Regions from separate parts of the Streptomyces sp. NPDC023527 genome, predicted to be linked through region 2. Evidence: riboswitches for the same ligand, from Rfam matches in the RefSeq annotation. Region 2 holds a riboswitch; each other region holds the start of a gene.
The links. A riboswitch is a leader RNA that binds a small molecule or an ion and turns the genes downstream of it on or off. The one in region 2 is predicted to bind cyclic di-AMP.
Positions count from the first base shown of each region.

Region 1 (4,205 bases), on a different contig from region 2:
CATGAAGTTGCCCGCCGCGATCACCGCGAAGAAGTAGCCGGTGCGGGAGGTGGACACGTCGAAGAACGTGGTCAGGATGGCGCCGAAGCCGAAAGTGATCGCGTTGTAGAGAAACGCCTGGCCGATGAAGAGCGACAGGCCGAGGATCGCGCGCCGACGGTAGTCGGAGAACACCGTGCGGGCGATTTCGCCGAAGGTGATGGCGTCCCGCTGGTGAATGGTGATCTCGCCCTCGGGCGGCGGGAGTTCGGTGCCCTTCTCCGCCTCGACGCGCCGCTCGATCGACGTCACCAGCTTTTCGGCCTCCTCTCCCCGCCCGTGGATGAACAGCCAGCGGGGACTTTCCGGCACATGGCGGCGTACGACGAGGATGACCAGGCCCAGGACGACGCCCAGCGCGAAGGTCAGCCGCCATCCCACGTCCGGCGGGAAGATGGCCGTGTCCAGCATCGGGATGGACAGCAGCGAACCGCCGACCGCGCCGAGCCAGAAGCTGCCGTTGATGATCAGGTCGACCCGGCCGCGGTAGGTGGCGGGGATCAGTTCGTCGATGGCGGAGTTGATGGCCGCGTACTCGCCTCCGATGCCGAAGCCGGTCAGGAAACGGAACGCGAAGAACCACCAGGAGGAGAAGGAGAGCGCGGTCAGCGCGGTCGCCGCCAGATAGACGGCGAGGGTGACGATGAAGAGCTTCTTACGGCCGAACTTGTCGGTCATCCTGCCGAAGAACAGCGCCCCCGAACACGCCCCCGCCACATACAGCGCCGCCGCCAGGCCCGTGACCTGGCCGGATGTGATGGGCAGGCCGCTGCCCTCCTCGGACAGCCGGCCGGCGATGTTGCCGACGACCGTGACTTCGAGGCCGTCCAGGATCCATACCGTGCCGAGGCCGATCACCACCGTCCAATGCCAGCGTGACCAGGGCAGCCGGTCGAGCCGAGCAGGCACTGAGGTGGTGATCGTCGCGTTCGTCGTCACGCAGGCCGGGTATCCCCTCGCGCGCCGACCATGCGCGACCGAGGGCCGCGCCCGGCGGGTCTACGGGTTCAGGCCCCGCGCCCGCAGCCACGACAGCGGGTCTATCGGCGAGCCGCCACCCGGCCGTACCTCCAGATGGAGATGCGGGCCGGTGACGTTGCCGGTCGCGCCGACCCTGCCGATCACCTCACCGGCGGCGACCTTGCCGGACGTGACCACCATCGACGACAGATGACAGAACCACAGCTCCGTCCCGTCATTCAGCCGCAGCACGACGCGGTAGCCGTAGGCGCCCGCCCACCCGGCCTGGACGACCGTGCCGCCGGTCACCGCCCTGACGGGCGTGCCGGTCGGGGCGGCGAAGTCCTCGCCGGTGTGGTTCGCGGACCACATATTGCCCGCCTGCCCGAAACCGGCGGTCAGGGTGTACGAGCCGACCGGGAGGGTGTACGAGCCCGAGCGCGACCCCGAACCCGCGTGGGAGCGGTCGGTGCCGGCGGACCTGCCGGTGCTGTTGCTCTTGGCCGGAGCCTCTTTCTTCACCGGTTTCTTATCCGGGCTCTTTCGCGCAGGCGCCGCCTCCGCCGCATGCTCGGCCTCGGCCCCTTCCCGAGAGGCGGCCTTCCCCTCCGAAGTCTCCCCCTCCGAAGCCGCCGCCTCCGCTTCGGCGGCCTTCGCCTCGGCGGCCTTCTCCGCCGCCGCCTGCCGCTGCGTCCGCGCCGCCGCCTGCGCCGTGGACTCGCGCGCCTGGTCGTCGGCGGCGCTCTGCTGGTGCTCGGCCTGCTGGAGGATGCGGGCGCGGAGCGCCTCGCCGGCGTTCGCGGTGCCGCGGGCCGCCTCCTCGACGGACAGGCCCGCCTGACTCAGCGGCTGGTCGGCGCCGGGTGCCAGGGGCGGCGCCACAGAAACAGAATCATTCGTACCGGATGTCCCGCCGCCGGTCAGGAACGCGCCCACGCCGGGTATCCGCGACAGGTCCGGCATGGATATCGGCGTCGCCGGACGACTCTGGGCGCTCGCCATTCCGCCGGCGCCCACCGCCGCCATGACGCCGACGCCGAGCACCGCGCCGCTACGGGCCATCGTGCCGCCACGCTGTTTGACGACCCGGTGCCGACCACGGGCCGGGGTGCCGGGCTGGGGCTCGTATGCCGGTTCCGCCGGTTCCGGTTCATGAACCGGTGCGTATGTCGACTCGTATGTCGGCTCGTACGTCAGCCCGGACTCCGGCCCGGATATCGGCCCGGATATCGGCTCGTACCCCGACGGCACACGCGGCCCGTACAGACCGTCACCGCCGGCAGGCTCGTTGGTGGACGCCACGAAGGCGCACTCCTTTCCTTCCTTCTCGCCTACCGGGTTAGCTGACGGGTTCGGAGCAGGAAGGTCTCCTACGAGCCGGAGTGCGGCCCGATTCACCCCAGGGTGGTGGTTCCCCGGTTCCCAGATGCTGCTGGTGGATCAGGTGCTGCTGTGCCCGAGGGATTCGGCGAAGGCGCACGGTGCCGCCACTTGCGGCGGGTGTGACGACCGTACGCCGTTATCGAACGTTAATAGACCTGACGGCCGGAATCCAAGCCGAAAGCGTGAACTGGCGGGCCTTGGCCCGACTTTGCCACTTCGCAGCGCCATTCCTCGGAAAGCGTTCGGATCACGACCGGCTACGGACGGTATCGGCCGCCTTCTGCGCGGCGGCCGTCGTCACCCCGGCCGTCTCCGTCACGGCGTGGTGGTGGCGCCCGTCACCGCGACGGAGTGCCAAGAGGGCCATGTCGTCGGCGTTCTGACCGCCCGAATGGCGGGAGACGTCCACGACGAGGACGTCCAACAGGGCCTCGGGGCTCCTGAACGGTCGGCCCGCGAGGCGCCTGCGCGGGTCGTAGAAGACGCCGTTCCCGTCCCTGGCCTCGGTCATCCCGTCGGTGAACAGCAGCAATGTGGCCCCCGTGGGGAACGCCCACTCCTCCGCCCGGTCCGGCCACGCCCCCAACTCCCCCATCCCCAGCGGCAGCGCGGGCACGCTGGGCTCCGCCTCGCCGACGCGGCCGTCCGGGTAGAGCAGAAGGGGCGGCGGATGGCCGCGGTTGAGCAGGCGCAGCACGGGGACGTCGGCGGGCATCTCCGCCAGGACGGCGGTGGTGAAGCCCTCGAACTGATCCAGGTTCGCGCGCCGGGTGCCCTCTCTCTGCAACGCGCGCTCCAGCCGCGCCGCGACCCCCTCCAGGGTGCTCTCCTGCTCGGCCGCCTCGCGGAAGGCGCCGATCACCACCGCGACCGCCTCCACCGCCTCCAGCCCCTTGCCACGCACGTCGCCGACGATGACGCGTACGCCGTACGGGGTGTCCTGGACGGCGTACAGATCGCCGCCGATACGGGCGTCGGCCTGGGCCGCGACATAGCGCGCCGCCACCCGCAGCGCACCGATGCGGGCCGGGGGTACGGGCAGTACGGCGCGCTGCGCCGTCTCCGCGATGCCCCGGGCCGAGGCGAGCTGCCGATGTCGGCGGCGGGCGATGCGGTTGATGCCGAGGGCGAGGAGGGAGACGACCGCGATGGTGAGGACCTCGGTCACCGACCGCGCGGAGTCGTCCGCCCGCTCGTAGAGCTCCAGCCCGATCGCGGCGGCCACGGCGGCGAGGGCGGTGGCGGCGGTGGCGCGCAGGGAGTAGAGGGACGCCGCCACGAGAGGGGCGGCCGAGAGGAAGGGGGCGCAGGTGTAGGAGGGCGGGGTGCAGAGGTCGAAGACGACACCGCCGCCGATCAGGACGGCCGGGAGCCGGTGTGCGGCACGGCCCGCCGCGCGGGCTCCCCGCGACCGCGAGTGACCGTTGCGCTCGGTGGGCCGGGCGCCCGGTGGGCGGCCGGCGGGTTCGGAGCGGCGCCGGGGACGGTCGGGGCGAGGACGCCCGGGATGCCCGGCACTCCCGGCACTCCCGGAACGATCGCGTCCGGGGCGCTCGGAGCAGCGTACGGGCGTGCTGCGCGCGGTTTCCCGCCCTGGCCCGTCTCGCTTCCCCACCGTGCTCTCTCCTGACCGGCCGACCCGCACATCACCCCTCCCACCCTTACGGGTGCCGCCCGCCGAGTCGAACGCTGATGCGCCATCCGGGGTGCAATTCGTACGGGGTTCAGGGGTGCGTGGGGGGCGTGCGGCCGGACAGGGGGCGCACAAGGGGGCTCAGCGCCCGGCAGATCCGATCGGCGCCCAGCTGATCCGATCAGCGTCC
Region 1 is NZ_JBVHJJ010000001.1:739,801-744,005, reverse strand. It holds gene ACZ303_RS03460 (MFS transporter) at 1-978, opposite strand, end outside; gene ACZ303_RS03455 (M23 family metallopeptidase) at 1,039-2,301, opposite strand; cyclic di-AMP (ydaO/yuaA leader) riboswitch at 2,313-2,456, opposite strand; gene ACZ303_RS03450 (PP2C family protein-serine/threonine phosphatase) at 2,630-3,997, opposite strand.
Region 1: another riboswitch for cyclic di-AMP. It lies ahead of ACZ303_RS03455 (M23 family metallopeptidase); the one in region 2 lies ahead of ACZ303_RS18165 (C40 family peptidase).

Region 2 (4,205 bases):
AGTCGCCACAGACATACAGGGAGGGCCAGCAGGGGCATGAGGCGGACCGCACGCACCGCCCAAGGCGGCACAGGCCGCTCGGTCCCTGTCGCCACCGTCGTCGCACTCATCTCGCTGATCGCCATGTGATCACTCTTGCGGGTCCCCGGCTCCCGAGGATCACGCGCGGGGACGAGCCACCTCCCCCGCGCGGTGGAGACCCGGCTCACCCGGCCGTCGCGGTGACGAGCACGTCTTGCGCACCCCTCCCCCGCAGCTGTGAAGGTGTGGCGGAGGAAGGGCCGTTCGGAGGTGAAGTGAGCGGTATCCGGACAGCCGCGGCCCTTCCTGTCCGCTCACCGCTCAACGGGGCGTCCTCGCCGGACGCGCCCGTTGACGAGGGCGACCATCGGAGCGCCCGCGGACACGGAACCCGGGCGGCCGGTCCGCATCCACGACCGAATGTCGCTCTTGAACACCGTCCGAACCCGTCGCGACACTGAGCGGTGATTGACATGGACGCGACCGACTCATCGGCGTCCCTCTCGCGCCCGTGCCCCCACCTCATCACACGGACGTCCACATCTCGCGTACGCCCTCCACGCCCGGACATGATGTCACCGGGCACTCCCCCACAGGAGGTCACGAGTGATCCACTCACGCATTCCCGCACGCCTTACGGTCCTGACCGGTACGGCTGCCGCGCTCCTGGCGACGGCGGCGCTCACGCTGCCGAGCGCCCACGCGGCGCCCGTGCCCGCCCCGCACCCGCTCTCCGCCACCCAGGCGGCCGAGCTCGGGCAGCGACTCACCGCGGATCTCGGCGCGGACGTCACAGCCGGCTCGTACTACGACGCCGCGGCGCGCAAGCTCGTCGTCGGCGTCCTCGGCGAGGCGGCCGCCGCGAAGGTACGGGCCGCGGGTGCCGAGGCCAGGACGGTCGCGCACTCGGCGGCCGAGCTCGCCTCGGCGCGCGACACCCTGAAGGAGAAGGCCTCCATCCCCGGGACCACCTGGGCGGTCGACCCGAAGAGCGACAAGGTCGTCGTCACCGCGGACAGCACGGTCGAGGGGGCCGGGCTGACGCGACTGGAGAAGGTCGTCGCGGGCCTGGGCGACAAGGCCACGCTCAAGAGGACGGCCGGTAAGCTCCGTCCGCTCATCGCCGGCGGCGACGCCATCTGGGGCAGCCGGGTGCGCTGCTCGCTCGGCTTCAACGTCACCAAGGACGGCAAGCCGTACTTCCTGACCGCCGGGCACTGCGGCAACGCGTCGCCGGACTGGTCCGCCTCCCAGGGCGGCGCGAAGATCGGCTCGACCGAGAGCTCCACCTTCCCCGGTCACGACTACGCGATCGTGCGCTACACCGCCGAGGTCGAGCACCCCAGCGCGGTGGACCTCTATGGCGGCACCCAGAACATCGCCCGGGCGGCCGAGGCGACCGTCGGCGAACGGGTGCGGCGCAGCGGCAGCACCACGCAGGTCCACGACGGCGTGGTCACCGCTCTCGACGTCACCGTCAATTACCAGGAGGGTGCCGTCGAGGGCATGATCGGCACCACGGTCTGCGCCGAGCCGGGCGACAGCGGCGGAGCGCTCTTCGACGGCGACGCCGCCCTCGGTCTCACCTCCGGTGGCAGCGGCAACTGCTCGTCCGGCGGTGAAACGTTCTTCCAGCCGGTACCGGCCGCCCTCCAGGCGCTCCAGGCCCAACTTCCCTGACACGCGGACAGCCTGGCCTCCCTGACGCGCGCCGACACCAGCACACGGCCCCCGCCGCCCGTCTCCGGGCAGCGGGGGCCGTGTCCGCGCGTACGGGCCTCGTGGTGCGGGGCCCGGGGCGCCGGGCGTCAGTTGACGCGCCCGTACCAGACGCCGCTCGTCCAGATCTTCTCCAGCCGGACGGACGCGCCGGGCTTGGGCGAGTGCCAGATCTTGTTGTCGCCGGCGTAGATGCCCACGTGGTAGACGTTGCTGCCGGAGTGGAAGAAGACGAGGTCTCCGGCCTGGCGGGAGCCGGCGGACAGGTGCCGGGTCTTGTTGTACTGCTGGGCCGCGGTGCGCGGCAGCGTCTTGCCGACCTTCTTGAAGGAGTAGAGCGTCAGGCCCGAGCAGTCGAACCGGTTGGGGCCCGCGGCGCCGTACTGGTAGGGCGAGCCCTTCTTGGAGGCCGCGACCTTCAGGGCGGCCTGGCCCGCGGTGGCCGCCTGCGCGTCACCGGACAGGCCGGGCAGCAGCATCGAGGCGGTCACGGTGGCGGCGGTGAGAACCGACGCGGCTCCGGCCCGGGAAACGAGCGCGGGTATGCGAGGGAACGCAGACATGACAAAACCCTTCGTCATCCGCCTGCGAAAGATGACCTGTCGGGTTCGGGCTGTCGAAGTTGCCCGGCCATGGATATGGCTTCACCCCAAGGACCACCGCGATCGTGGTCCGTCGTGCTTGGGTCTCCCGCTCCTGCCGATCCATTCGAATCTGCTCCGCACCCGTGCGGCGGCAGGACTCGGCGTCCGCCCGGGTCGCCCGCCTCGGTGACGGGATCTTGTGTTCGATCCAAGATCCTGCATCACGAAGTGCCGGAATCAGGCGTTCAGATGCCCTTCTGTGAACTTCTTCACTTCACGGCCATTCCCGGAACCGGGGTGCGCATTCACACCGCACGGATCGACTGAATCCTTTATTCGCAGCGGAGTTGGGAGATCTCCGCAGGCCGTCGCGCGGAGATCCTCGTAAGTCCTTCGAGAGATCTTCATGGCGACTGAAATCGAGTCACATGGCTTCACGGAAGACGGGTACGCGCAGGGGTGCGCGGCGTCTTTGCGTCAGAAACGGGCGGCGGGCGCGTCGGCGCGGTTCGCCGGAACGGCGTGGGGGTAGCCCTACGGCATGCTCACCCTAGGGATCGAGGAGGAGTATCTTCTGCTCGACCCGGCCACCGCCCTGCCCGTACCGATGGCAGAGCAGGTCTGTGCGGCGCTGGACCTGGAGCCGGTCGTATGCGAGCGGGAGATACAGGCGGAGCTGTTGCAGGCCCAGGTGGAAGTCGCCACCCCGGTCTGTGCGGACCTGGCCGAAGCGAGCAGGCACCTGCTGCGGCTGCGCCACGCGGTGAGCTCCGCCGCCAAGCGGACCGGTTGCCGGATCGCCGCGAGCGGGACGTCACCGCGCGCGGGCCTGGTGCCCGTCCCCGTGACGCGCAGCCCGCGCTATCTGGCCATGCACAGCAAGGCCCCGCAGCTGGTCGACGAGCAGTTGGTCAACGGGATGCATGTGCATATCGCCATCCCCGACCGCGAAATGGGCGTCGGCGTCCTGAACCGGGTCCGGCCGTGGCTGCCCGTCCTGGTCGCCATGGCGGCGAATTCCCCCATGTGGCACGGCCAGGACACCGGGTTCGCCAGCTGGCGCACCGTGGTCTACAGCCGCTGGCCCGTCTGCGGACCGCCCCCGCACTTCGCCGGCCTGGCCGACTACGAGGAGCGGATCGAGGCGCTGTTCGTCGCCGGGGCGATCACCGACCGGGGGCAGCTGTACTGGCAGGCCCGGCTGTCCGACCGGTATCCCACCATCGAGGTCCGGTGTCTGGACGTACAGCTGCGGGTCGACGACGCCGTCATGCTGGCCGGGGTCGTCCGGGCGCTGGTGGCGACCGCCATCCGTGAGGAGAAGGCCGGTCCGCTGACCTCGCACTGCAGCCCGGAGCTGCTGAACGCGGCGAACTGGCATGCGGCCCGGCACGGTCTCGACGGGGTGCTAGTGGACCCCGAGGGCAAGCGGCGCGACGCCGACGACGTCGTGTGCACCCTCCTCGGCCACATAGGGCAGGCGTTGGAGGAGGCGGGCGACACCCAGCAGGTGAACGCGCTGGTCCACCGGCTTCTGCGGCGCGGCACCCCGGCGGACCGGCAGCGCCGGGTGCTGGCCAAGGAGGGCCTGCGGGCGCTCACCGACCTCATCACCGAACCGTGAGCCGGCGGTAGGCATCACCTTCGGGCCCCACCAGGGACCCGGGGCTCATAACGCCGCTCTCGGCAGCTGCCTGCGGATGTTCCCCACCCACTGGGCGCCCGGACGGTCGGTCAGTGAACGAATGGTCCCTCTCCTTCGGCAGCCATTCGGCCCACGGTGACGTTGGCCAGGTCAGCGGCACCCCCGTGACTGCTGACCCGTTCCTCGATCATGCAGTAAGGATGCGATCATTTCTGCCGGGAACTTTTCACTGGAAA
Region 2 is NZ_JBVHJJ010000008.1:225,850-230,054, forward strand. It holds gene ACZ303_RS18155 (hypothetical protein) at 1-125, opposite strand, end outside; gene ACZ303_RS18160 (S1 family peptidase) at 628-1,701, shown strand; gene ACZ303_RS18165 (C40 family peptidase) at 1,830-2,303, opposite strand; cyclic di-AMP (ydaO/yuaA leader) riboswitch at 2,308-2,469, opposite strand; gene ACZ303_RS18170 (carboxylate-amine ligase) at 2,866-3,948, shown strand.

Region 3 (4,205 bases), on a different contig from region 2:
GTCCCGCGTCGATCTTCGTCCGTGCGGCGACCGCCGCCGGCGTCCCCATGACGATCGCCAAGGCCGACGGCAACCCCGTGAACGCCGCTTCCATGCTGGCCGTGCTGGGCCTGGGCGCCCAGGGTGGCGAGGAGATCGTGCTCGCCACCGACGCCGAGGGCGCCGAGGCCGCTCTGGACCGCCTGGCGAAGCTGGTCGCCGAGGGTCTTGAGGAGCTTCCGGAGACCGTCTGATTCACCGGAATCGCACGCGGCGGGGCCGCGGCGGCCGATTGAGGCCGCCGCGGCCCCGTCGATCTGTTTGCGGACCGGTTTCCGGCGCGCGCCGGGAGAATTCCCGGAAGTGCGCCGACCCGGAATAGCAGCCGATTGTTAAGTGCGTGCGATCGCCGTGTTTACGGCTTGTTTCGGATTCCGCACCCGGTCCGTGCGGGGAGCGGGCCGCCGCAGCCGGTATTCGCCGGGCGCGCGGTCGGCGCGGGCCGCGGCGACGGCTCGCGCCCGCTCCGCGTCCCCGCGCGCGACGGCGTCGACGAGCGCCGCGCACGCCTCCCACGCCGCCACGGGCCGCGCGGGCGGCTCCGGCACGTACACCCAGGCGATCTTGAGCCGGAGCTGGGTGAGGAGCGCCGCGAGGCTGGGGCTGCCGGACGCCTGGGCGAGGGTCTCGTCGAACCAGTCGTCCAGGGGGCGCAGTTCACTGGTCCGCCCGCCCCGGGCGCGCTCCTGGCCGAGCCTGACCAGCCCGCGCAACACCTTCAGATGCGCCTCGGTGCGGCGCTGCGCGGCGCGCGCCGCCCCCAGCGGCTCCAGCAGGGCCCGGACGTCCAGCAGATCGGCCGCCTCCTGCTCGGTGGGCTCGGCGACGCAGGCGCCCGCGTGGCGGCGCGTGGTCACGAACCCCTCGGAGGCGAGGGTGCGCAGCGCCTCGCGCACGGGCACGCGGGAGACGCCGTAGCGCCGGGCGAGGACTTCCTCGGTGAGCCTGCTGCCGGGCGGGAAGGTGCCGGAGACGATGTCGTCACGGATCGCCGTGCACACGGCGTGCGTGGAAATGCGGCCGCCGTCCCGCAGTGTTTTGCCATCGCCGTTCACGTACGGCCCCGCATGGCTGAACCTCCGCATTGACCCCCGCTGAACGCGGCTTAATTGACGCCTGCTCAGCGACTCTATTGCAGTCGTCCGCAAATTCCGATGGGGCCGGGGATTCCGTGGATATGTTTTGGCCAACACGAAGGCCCCGGCCAGGGCCGGGGCCTTCGGGAGGCGGTTCCTCGGGGCGTCGGGTCAGATGCCGACGCCGTGCGAGCGGAGGTACTCCACCGGGTCGATGTCGGAGCCGTACGAGGGGCCGGTACGGGCCTCGAAGTGCAGGTGCGGGCCGGTGACGTTGCCGGTGGCGCCGGAGATGCCGATCTCCTGGCCGGGCGTGACAGTCTGGCCGGCGGAGACGCCGATGGACGACAGGTGGCCGTACTGCGTGTAGGTGCCGTCGTTGTGCCGGATGACGACGTTGTTGCCGTACGCGCCGCCCCAGCCGGCCTCGACGACGGTGCCGGCGCCCACGGCGTGGACCGAGGTGCCGGACTCGGCGTGGAAGTCCACACCGGTGTGGCTGCCGGAGGACCACAGGCCGCTGGAGGCCTTGTAGGAGGTGGAGACGTACGAGCCCTCGATCGGCGAGACGTAGGCGTTGAGCTTCTTGCGCTCCTGCTCGCGGGCGACGCGCTCGGCCTCCTTGCGCTCGGCCTCGGCCTTGCGCTCGGCCTCGTCCGCGACCTTCTTGACCTCGGCGGCGTGCTTCTTGGCCTCGGCCTCGGCGTGGAGGCGGACGTTGGTCTCGTCCGCGGAGCTGCGCTGGATCTCGGCCTGCTCACCGACGCGGTGGCCGGTGTCCTCACCGATGACGAGGGCCTGGGTGAGGCCGGTGTCCTCGGTGTGCGGGGCGTCGTCGGTCGCGGCGAGGGCGGGGGCGGCGAAGCCGGCGACGACACCGGTGGCCGTCAGGGTGGCTATGCCCGCGATGTTCGCGCCGGTGCGAACGGCACGGCTCGGACGACGGTGCTTCCCGGTGGCACGAGTGAACGCCATAGGTACGGCTATTCCTTTCCTTCCTTCTCGCCTACCGGGTTAGCTGACGGGTTCGGAGCAGGAAGGTCTCCTACGGTTCCCTCCGGAAAGGGAACCGATTCACCCCAGGGGACATGTGGGTCCCCGGTTCCCCTGGCTCGCGCCGTACGGGGATTCGGCGATGGTTGTCCGGGGCCGCGGATGCGACTCACATCTGACGGACAACCGCCCTGACGCTAGACGCCGCCAGTTTCGAACGGCAAACAGAACTCACGTTTTGTGTCGTACGCCACAGCTCAGACGTGCAACCACTCCACTAAATCGGACATAAAGGAGGCGCGCGGGCCTCACCGACCTCGCGCGCCTCCCTGGCTTCTGACCGGGCGTCAGCCGGTGATCACCGTCACTTCACCGATGCCCAGCGCCCTGACGGGGTCCGCGATCTGCGCGGCGTCACCGACGAGGACCGTCACGAGCCGGTCGACCGGGAAGGCGTTGACCGCGGCGGCCGTGGCCTCCACCGTGCCGGTCTCCGCGAGGCGTTCGTACAGCCGCGCCTGGAAGTCGTCCCGCAGGTGCTGCTCGACCTGGTCGGCGAGCGTCCCCGCGACGGCCGCCGCCGTCTCGTACTTGAGCGGTGCGACGCCGACGAGGTTCTGCACGGCGACGTCGCGCTCGGCGTCGGTCAGGCCCTCGGCCGCGAGGGTGCGCAGGACGGTCCACAGGTCGTCAAGTGCCGGGCCGGTGGAGGCGGTGTCGACCGAGCCGCTGATGGCGAGCATCGCCGCGCCGGTGCCGTCGGGCGCGGAACGCAGCACCTGACCGAAGGCGCGCACGCCGTACGTATAGCCCTTCTCCTCGCGCAGGACGCGGTCCAGGCGGGAGGTGAGGGTGCCGCCGAGGCAGTAGGTGCCGAGCACCTGGGCGGGCCAGACCCGGTCGTGCCGGTCGGCGCCGATGCGGCCGAGGAGCAGCTGGGTCTGGACCGCGCCGGGGCGGTCCACGATCACCACACGGCCGGTGTCGTCCGCCGTGATGGGCGGTACGGGCCGGGGCTCGGCGGTGGAACCGGTCCAGGCGCCGAGGGTGTCGGCCAGGGCCTCGTCGAGGTCGAGGCCGGTGAAGTCGCCGACGACCACGGCGGTCGTGGTGGCGGGCCGTACATGGGCCTCGTAGAAGGCCCGTACGGAGGCCGCGTCGACGCGCTCGACGCTCTCCTCGGTGCCCTGGCGGGGGCGGGACATCCGCGAGTCGGCCGGGAAGAGCTCCGCCGAGAGGGCCATGGCCGCCCGGCGGGAGGGGTTGGCCAGCTCGTGCGGGATCTCGTCCAGGCGGTTGCGCACCAGCCGCTCGACCTCGCCGTCGGGGAAGGCGGGGGCACGCAGGGCGTCGGCGAGCAGGCCGAGGGCCTTGGCGAGCCGGGAGGCCGGGACCTCCAGGGAGACGCGGACGCCGGGGTGGTCGGCGTGTGCGTCGAAGGTGGCGCCGCAGCGCTCCAGCTCGGCGGTGAACTCCTCGGCGGTGTGCTTGTCGGTGCCCTCGGAGAAGGCGCGCGCCATGATCGTGGCGACGCCCTCGAGGCCGGCGGGCTCGGCCTCCAGGGGCGCGGCGAGGTTGACCTCGACGGCGATGATCTGCTGGCCGGGGCGGTGGCAGCGCAGCACGGTCAGGCCGTTGGGCAGCGCGCCGCGCTCGGGGGCGGGGAAGGCCCACGGGGTGGGCTCGCCGGCCTGCGGCTGCGGGTGGAAGCTCATGGTGGCCAGGGCGTCGCTCACTTGGCCGCCTCCTCGTTCTCGGCGTGCTCGGCGTTCTCGGCGTCTTCGGCGGCCTCGGGGGCTTCCGGGCCGGTGGGCTCGTACACCAGCACGGCGCGGTTGCCGGGGTGCAGCCGGGCCTTGGCGACGGTCTGCACCTCCTCCGGGGTGATGTCCAGGGCGCGCTGTACGGCGGTCAGGGCGAGCTGCGGGTCGCCGAAGAGGACGGCGAAGCGGCACAGTTCGTCGGCGCGGCCGCTGACGGTGGCGAGCCGGTCGAGCCACTCGCGCTCCAGCTGGGCCTGGGCGCGCTCCATCTCCTCCGGGGTCGGCCCCTCGGCGGCGAAGCGGGCCAGCTCCTCGTCGACGGCCGTCTCGATGT
Region 3 is NZ_JBVHJJ010000011.1:199,434-203,638, forward strand. It holds gene ACZ303_RS22640 (HPr family phosphocarrier protein) at 1-233, shown strand, start outside; gene ACZ303_RS22645 (GntR family transcriptional regulator) at 372-1,094, opposite strand; gene ACZ303_RS22650 (M23 family metallopeptidase) at 1,287-2,090, opposite strand; cyclic di-AMP (ydaO/yuaA leader) riboswitch at 2,104-2,260, opposite strand; gene ACZ303_RS22655 (M16 family metallopeptidase) at 2,456-3,823, opposite strand; gene ACZ303_RS22660 (M16 family metallopeptidase) at 3,841-4,205, opposite strand, start outside.
Region 3: another riboswitch for cyclic di-AMP. It lies ahead of ACZ303_RS22650 (M23 family metallopeptidase); the one in region 2 lies ahead of ACZ303_RS18165 (C40 family peptidase).